2 regions of the Pseudomonas sp. NFX71 genome follow, and region 2 is predicted to be linked to the other one. Evidence: predicted binding sites of a transcription regulator. Region 2 holds the regulator's gene; the other holds the start of a gene.
What was found. The regulator FliA, encoded in region 2, starts transcription of late flagellar genes. The targets are predictions, from matches to a motif close to CTAAAGTTTNNNNNNNNNNNGCCGNTAA.
Positions count from the first base shown of each region.

Region 1 (3,974 bases), 3.3 Mb from region 2:
TATTGATCCGGGACCGAGGCACCCGTATCGCTAGCAGGCTAGCTCCCACAAGGGATCGTTGGCGTACACAAAATGTTTGGCCAACCGAGATCAACTGTGGGAGCTAGCCTGCTAGCGAACGTGACCAAGGAATTAAGCCTGAATTAAGTTGCCACAGTTAATCTGGACTCACTTAAACGGCTCACCCAAGGAAAGAACCTCATGAAGACTTTGACTGCCCTGTTCACCGCTGCTGCCCTGACCCTCACCGCTGGCCTGGCGCAAGCTGCTGACGTTCTCGTTGATCAGATCCCTCAACTGGTCAAGGACGGCAAGATCAAGCCGCAGGAAGAGCTGAACCAGATCGTTCTGAAGTTGCATCCGGGTGCCACGATTACCGACAGCGACCTGGACAAGCATTCCAACATCTACGAGTACGAAGTCGAACTGCGTGACGCCAAGAATGTTGAATGGGACGTGGACTTGAACGCCGCCACCGGCGAAGTCCTGAAGAACAAACAAGACGACTGATCCCCCCCAAAAAAGCCGCACGATTTTCGGATCGTGCGGCTTTTTTGCGTTTCGCTGGAACCTTACGCGCTTAAACGTGCCGTCACTTCATTCAGCTGTCCCGACAACCCATGCAGGTTGTGGCTGGCCGCTTCGGTGCGTTGCACGTTGTCCAGGTTGGTGCTGGCAATGCTGGTGATCTCGGTGAGGTTGCGCGAGATGTCTTCGGCGACCGAGGTCTGCTCTTCGGCAGCGGTGGCGATCTGGCGGTTCATGTCGCGGATGGCTTCCACGGCGTGGGTGATGCGCTCGAGCATGGCACCGGCCTGCGTCACTTGCTCGACGCTTTCTTCACTGCGCGACTGACCGCTTTCTATCGCCTGGGCCGCGTCTACCGCACCGGTTTGCACCGTCTGGATAATCTGGTTGATCTCAATGATCGACGCCGCCGTGCGCTGGGCCAGGCTGCGCACTTCATCGGCCACCACCGCAAAACCGCGCCCGGCTTCACCGGCTCGGGCGGCTTCGATGGCCGCGTTGAGCGCCAGCAAGTTGGTCTGTTCGGCGATGCCGCGAATCACTTCCAGCACCTTGCCGATGCGGCCGCTGTCGGTTTCCAGTTGTCGAATGACCGTCGCGGTGTTGGCGATTTCACCGCGCATGCGGGTGATGGTGTGGATGGTGCCCTGCATCACTTTTCCGCCTTGTTGGGCGGACTGGTCGGCGTCATCCGCCGCACGCGCGGCATCGGCGGCATGCCGTGCGACTTCTTGCGCCGTGGCGGACATTTCGTTCATCGCCGTGGCCACCTGATCGGTGCGGTTGAACTGTTCGTTGGTGCCGCTGGCCATGAGGCCGGCGATCGCTTTCAACTCATTGCTGGCGCCGTCCAGATCCTTGGTACTGGCCTGCAAACGACTGAAGGTTTCGGCGAGAAAATCGCGCAACGTGTTGGCCGCCATCGCCAATTTGCCCAGCTCATCCTGACGGGTGCTGGCCACGCGTTCGGCAAACTTGCCCTGGCTGAGTTGCGCCACGTAATCGATCAGCTTGCGGATCGGCTCGACCAGGTTGCGGTTGACCAGCCACAGGCTCAACAGGCCGATCAACAGACCCGAAGCGAGCATCACGATGATCCCCAGCAACACGGTGCGATCGGCACTGGCGCTGATCCGCTTCGACTGTTCAGTGCCCTGCTTGCGCAGCTCGCTGACCAGTTCGCTCATCTGATCACTGGTCGCCCGGTCCACGCCCTTCACCGCGGTGTCGCCCGCCGTTGGATCGGCACCGGCCGCCACGTAGGCATCGCGGCCCTTCTGGTACGCCGCACCTAACACGCGGTGTTCGTCACGCAGGCGTTCGATGCGGGTCTTGAGTTGCGGCTCGATACCCTTCTGCCCTGCCAGCTCGCCGAGGATGCCCTGCACATCGCGCTGACGGTCTTCGAATTGCTTCCAGTACTTGTTCAGATCCGCCGGTTGCTTGCCGCGCAGCAGAACGTTTTTCCATTCCTGGACCTGCACCTTGAACTGCAGGTTGGCTTCATCGATCAATTGTGAGGTGTGCAGCGGGCCGTCGATCAAGTTCGCATAGCTTTGAACGCCGCTGGACAGAAAGTGAAAGCAGGCCAGCGCGATCAACAGCATCGCAAACAGGCTACCACTCAGCAAAGCGAGAATTTGCGCTCTCAAGGACTTTTGCAGAAACATCGGAAGGTACTCATGACAGGAATGAGGCACGCCCTGGGTGAGGCGTGAAAGTAGATCGGACATCCCTGTCTGCCGCGTCGGCGGGTGGCCGACGGCGCGCAACTTAACCTAAGCGTGATCGGCGTGCCAGAGCGCTTCTTTAAGCGAATCCGACCATCGGCAGCGCAATCGTTTGCGTTATTTATCCGTCACAAAAACGTCATCACGGCTTGCGATGATGCGGCTCAAGTGAACCTGTGAAACCCGCGACAGGCGCCTCCTCACAACGAGACCTCATGAACCACAGCATCGACCAAAGCCATCGCGACCCGGACCTGTTCGGTCTGCTGTACGGTTTCAGCTTTCGCCCCGGCGAACGCGGCCGGGAGATCGATTCGGCCATGGCGTTGCGGTGTCTGCAGCAACCGGGCGACAGCGATGAGTTTCTCTGGCTGCACCTGAACCTCGCCCATGCCGCGTGCGAGCGCTGGATGAAAAGTCATCTGGAGTTGCCCGACGAATTTTTCGAAGCCTTGCATGAAGGCTCGCGTTCGACGCGCATCGAGCATGTCGATTCGGCGTTGCTGGCGGTGGTCAACGACGTGGTGTTCAACCTCAGCAGCATGGTCTCCTCGGATGTGTCGACGTTGTGGGTATGCGCCCGCAGCCGGCTGATCATCAGCGCGCGCCTGCAACCGCTGCACTCGGTGGACAAGTTGCGTTCGTCGGTGAAGGCCGGTGAATGCTTTCGTTCGCCGCTGGAATTGCTGGTGCATTTGCTGCGCGACCAGGGCGAGGTGCTGACGCAGATCGTGCGCAAGACCAGCCTCAGTGTCGATCAGATCGAAGATGAATTGCTGTCCTCGCGGCTGTCGACCAACCGCGCGGAACTGGGTGCCAATCGCCGGGTGCTGGTACGCCTGCAACGGCTGCTGGCGCTGGAGCCGGGTTCGTTGCTGCGCCTGCTCAATCGTCCGCCGCAATGGTTGCAGAAGGAAGACGTGAAAGAGCTGCGCAAGTCCACCGAGGAATTTGCGCTGATCATCAACGACCTGACGGCGTTGGGTGAGCGGATCAAGCTGTTGCAGGAAGAGATTGCCGCCAACCTGAATGAACAGAGCAACCGTACGCTGTTCACCCTGACCGTGGTGACGGTGCTGGCCTTGCCGATCAACATCATTGCCGGTTTCTTTGGCATGAACGTGGGGGGCGTGCCGCTCTCCCAGGATCCGGAGGGGTTCTGGATTCTGGTGGCATTGGTCGCGACGTTTACCGTGATCGCGGGGCGATGGGCGTTTCGCAAGCGGCAGGATTACTAATCCCGAAGCGCATCGAACCCCTGTGGCGAGGGAGCTTGCTCCCGCTGGGTCGCGAAGCGGACCCACATCCTGCCAAACAGTTTTTCTGACACACCGCGAGTACCGGGTTTACGGTTGCTTCGCAGCCGAGCGGGAGCAAGCTCCCTCGCCACAGGGGATTGCGTAGCCCTTGGATGTTGGTGCGGGGTTCTGATCAACGGATCAGCAAAAGCGCCAAACACTGACCCAGCGCAGCGTCTCTGTAACATTTGGCAATGATCATGACTGGCATTCCTTTCTCTCCTCAGGATTGTCCGTGATGGCTACTCCTTCCTACACCGCCGCCCAGGCGCCCGCCCGCAGCGCGAAGCCGCAGTTCGATAAAAAACCCGGCCTGCTGACCATCGTGATTTTCTTCGCCGTGCTGGCGATCGGGCTGTTGTTTACCGCGTACAGCCTGATGCACGACATGAACGAACTCGGCACGGTGGTCACCACC
Region 1 covers NZ_CP182230.1:388,397-392,370, forward strand. Annotated here, with positions in the region: gene ACM1ZW_RS01810 (glycerophosphodiester phosphodiesterase) at 1-6, shown strand, start outside; gene ACM1ZW_RS01815 (PepSY domain-containing protein) at 202-510, shown strand; gene ACM1ZW_RS01820 (methyl-accepting chemotaxis protein) at 573-2,198, opposite strand; gene ACM1ZW_RS01825 (transporter) at 2,474-3,496, shown strand; gene ACM1ZW_RS01830 (inorganic phosphate transporter) at 3,795-3,974, shown strand, end outside.
Region 1: the regulator FliA is predicted to act here: its motif matches at 2,314-2,341, upstream of ACM1ZW_RS01820 (methyl-accepting chemotaxis protein).

Region 2 (3,974 bases):
AGGTGCCGGGGCTTTGGCGACAGGCGCGGCTACCGAAGAAGCGGCAGAACCGGTACCGACTTCGGTGAACTTGCCTTTACCGTGCAATTCGTCGAGCAGCGATTCGAACTCGTGGTCCGAGATCAGATCGCTGCCGGCCGCTTTAGCGGTAGGCACCGCGGCGGCCGGGGCCGAAGCAATGGCCGACTCCAGCGCGTCGACGGCAAAGTTGCCCTTGCCGTGCAGTTGATCGAGCAGTGCTTCGAACTCGTCGTCGGTGATGTCGGAACTGTCGCCTGCCGCTTTCGGGGCAGCCGGTGCGGCGGGGGCTGCAGGTGCCGCCACCGCGTCGACGGCGAACTGGCCCTTGCCGTGCAATTGATCGAGCAACGACTCGAATTCTGCATCGGTGATTTCGTCGCTGGCTGCTGCGTCCGCGGCAGGCTGCGCAGCCGCCACCGGCGCCTCGGCCTGAGCCTTGACGGCGTTCAGCGAGTCCAGCAGTTGTTCGAATTCGTTATCGGTGATGTCGCCTGATTCGGCTTCGGCAGCCGGTTCTTCCACCACTTGAGCCACAGGTGCGGCTTCATCGGCGGTTTGCGGCTCGGCCAGACGGGCCAGGGCCGCGAGCAATTCAGGCGTGGCAGCCGTGATCGGGCTGCGTTCGCGGACTTCGCTGAACATGCTGTTCACCGCGTCCAGCGCTTCGAGTACCACGTCCATCAATTCCGAGTCGACGCGACGTTCACCCTTGCGCAGGATGTCGAACACGTTCTCGGCGATGTGACAGCACTCCACCAGCTCGTTGAGCTGGAGGAAGCCGGCGCCCCCTTTTACAGTGTGAAAACCGCGAAAAATTGCATTGAGCAAGTCCGCATCATCCGGTCGGCTTTCAAGCTCGACCAGCTGTTCGGACAGTTGCTCTAGAATCTCGCCGGCCTCAACCAGGAAATCCTGAAGGATCTCTTCATCGGCGCCGAAGCTCATTAAGGGGGTGCTCCTAACAGGTCTAAAAACCTAAAAAACCTAAAATTCTAAATTTCTAAAATCCCAGGCTGGATAGCAAATCGTCCACATCGTCCTGACCGGACACAACGTCTTCTCTTTTATCGGCATGAATCTGCGGACCTTCACCCTGAGAGAGATGTTTTTGCGGATCTTTTTCAGCAAGCATCGCTTCACGGTCATGTTCGATGCCCGCAAAGCGGTCCACCTGACTGGCCATAAGCACGAGCTTGAGCAGGTTGCTTTCAACTTCGGTGACCAATTGGGTCACACGCTTGATCACTTGACCTGTGAGGTCCTGGTAATCCTGAGCGAGCAGAATGTCGTTGAGGTTGCTCGACACTGCGCGATTGTCCGCGCTGCTGCGTGTCAGGAAACCGTCGACACGCCGAGCCAGTTCGCGGAACTCCTCGGCCCCGACTTCGCGACGCATGAACCGCCCCCAATCCGTGCTCAGCGCCTGAGCTTCATCGCTCAGGCTGTTGACCAGCGGTGTGGAGTTTTCGACCAGATCCATGGTGCGGTTGGCGGCAGCCTCGGTCAGCTTCACCACGTAGCCCAAGCGCTCAGTGGCATCCGTGATCTGCGACACTTCCTCGGCTTGCGGCATGTGCGGGTCAATCTGGAAATTGACGATCGCGCTGTGCAGCTCGCGGGTGAGCTTGCCCACTTCCTGATACAGGCCGCGGTCACGGGTCTGATTGAGCTCATGGATCAGTTGCACAGCGTCGCCGAACCTGCCTTTTTCAAGGCTTTCGACCAATTCGACCGCGTGTTTTTTCAGGGTCGATTCAAAATCGCCCTGTGAAGATTCGTTGTGGTCCATAGCTCCCCCGTGGCGCAGTTTCTCAACCGATGCGTTCGAAAATCTTCTCGATTTTTTCTTTTAACGCCTGGGCCGTGAAGGGTTTGACCACATAGCCGTTAACACCAGCCTGGGCCGCTTCGATGATCTGCTCGCGCTTGGCTTCAGCGGTCACCATCAGCACCGGCAGGTGCTTGAGCTTTTCATCGGCGCGCACGTGGCGCAGCAGATCGATGCCGGTCATGCCAGGCATGTTCCAGTCCGTTACCAGAAAGTCGATGCTCCCGCTGTTGAGAACCGGAATGGCAGTAGTGCCATCGTCAGCCTCCACCGTGTTGGTGAACCCAAGGTCACGCAACAGGTTTTTTATGATCCGCCGCATCGTTGAGAAGTCATCAACGATGAGGATTTTCATGTTCTTGTCCAATTCGACCTCCAAGCAGTCTTAAACGCGCCCAGCACCTGGACGCGCCATTTCAATCAATCCGGCAAAGCACTCAATGACTGTCTGGAGCACAACAGATCGAGACCGGCGCAGTTCAACACCACACCAGCCACGTTCGCAGTGTCCCCACACTGCCTTCAGCGCGCTCGCCACTCCCCCAAACGCCCCCGCAAACGGGCCGCGCACTGGCTGTGTAACTGGCTGACCCGAGATTCGCTGACCCCCAGGACCTCACCGATTTCCTTGAGATTCAACTCTTCGTCGTAGTACAGCGCCAACACCAGTCGCTCACGCTCCGGCAAATTGGCAATCGCGTCCGCCAGCGCCGCCTGGAAGCGTTCATCTTCCAGATCGCGTGACGGCTCGAGATGAGCACTCGCGCCATCCTCGTGCAGCCCTTCGTGTTCGCCGTCCTGCAAAAGATCGTCGAAACTGAATAACCGGCTGCCCAGGGTGTCGTTCAAAATCCCGTAGTAATCGTCGAGACTCAATTGGAGTTCGGCCGCAACTTCGTGATCTTTAGCGTCACGGCCGGTTTTAGCTTCAATCGAGCGAATTGCGTCGCTGACCATGCGGGTATTGCGGTGGACCGAGCGTGGCGCCCAGTCCCCCTTGCGGACTTCATCGAGCATCGCGCCGCGGATTCGAATGCCCGCGTACGTCTCGAAACTCGCGCCTTTGCTGGCGTCGTATTTGGTCGACACTTCAAGCAGACCGATCATGCCGGCCTGGATCAGGTCTTCGACCTGGACACTGGCCGGCAATCGCGCCAGCAAGTGATAGGCAATGCGTTTGACCAGTGGCGCGTAACGCTCGATCAGCTCGTACTGCGCGTCACGTGCCGATTTCTTGTAAAGGTTGTAACCGCTGGCTGTCATAGCACGGGTCCTGCCGTTTGTTGCACGAGGCGCTCGACGAAAAACTCCAGGTGTCCGCGCGGGTTGGCAGGCAGCGGCCAGGTATCGACCTTTTGTGCGATGGCCTTGAAGGCCAGGGAGCACTTGGAACGCGGGAAAGCTTCATAAACCGCGCGCTGCTTCTGAACGGCCTTGCGCACGCTTTCGTCGTACGGCACCGCACCGACGTATTGTAAGGCGACGTCAAGGAAGCGATCCGTGACCTTGGTCAACTTGGCGAACAGGTTGCGACCTTCCTGCGGGCTCTGGGCCATGTTGGCCAGGACGCGGAAGCGGTTCATGCCGTAGTCGCGGTTCAGCAGCTTGATCAGCGCGTAGGCGTCGGTGATCGAGGTCGGCTCGTCGCAGACCACCAGCAAGACTTCCTGCGCGGCGCGAACGAAACTGACTACCGAGTCACCAATACCTGCAGCGGTGTCTATCACCAGGACGTCGAGGTTGTCGCCGATATCGCTGAACGCCTGGATCAGGCCGGCATGTTGCGCCGGGCTCAGATGCACCATGCTCTGCGTGCCGGACGCCGCCGGGACGATGCGGATACCGCCGGGCCCCTGCAACAACACGTCGCGCAGCTCACAGCGGCCTTCGATTACGTCAGCCAGGGTACGTTTGGGTGTCAGTCCCAGCAGGACGTCAACGTTCGCCAGCCCCAGATCGGCGTCCAGCAGCATGACGCGCCGGCCGAGCTCAGCTAGAGCCAGGGACAAGTTCACTGACACGTTAGTCTTCCCGACGCCACCTTTGCCGCCGGTCACCGCGATCACCTGTACGGGATGCATGCTGCCCATGTTATTTCTTTACCTTGTCTTGCATAGACGGAGGC
Region 2 covers NZ_CP182230.1:3,710,616-3,714,589, reverse strand. Annotated here, with positions in the region: gene ACM1ZW_RS17160 (chemotaxis protein CheA) at 1-966, opposite strand, end outside; gene ACM1ZW_RS17155 (protein phosphatase CheZ) at 1,022-1,810, opposite strand; gene ACM1ZW_RS17150 (chemotaxis response regulator CheY) at 1,833-2,204, opposite strand; gene fliA (RNA polymerase sigma factor FliA) at 2,372-3,112, opposite strand; gene fleN (flagellar synthesis regulator FleN) at 3,109-3,939, opposite strand.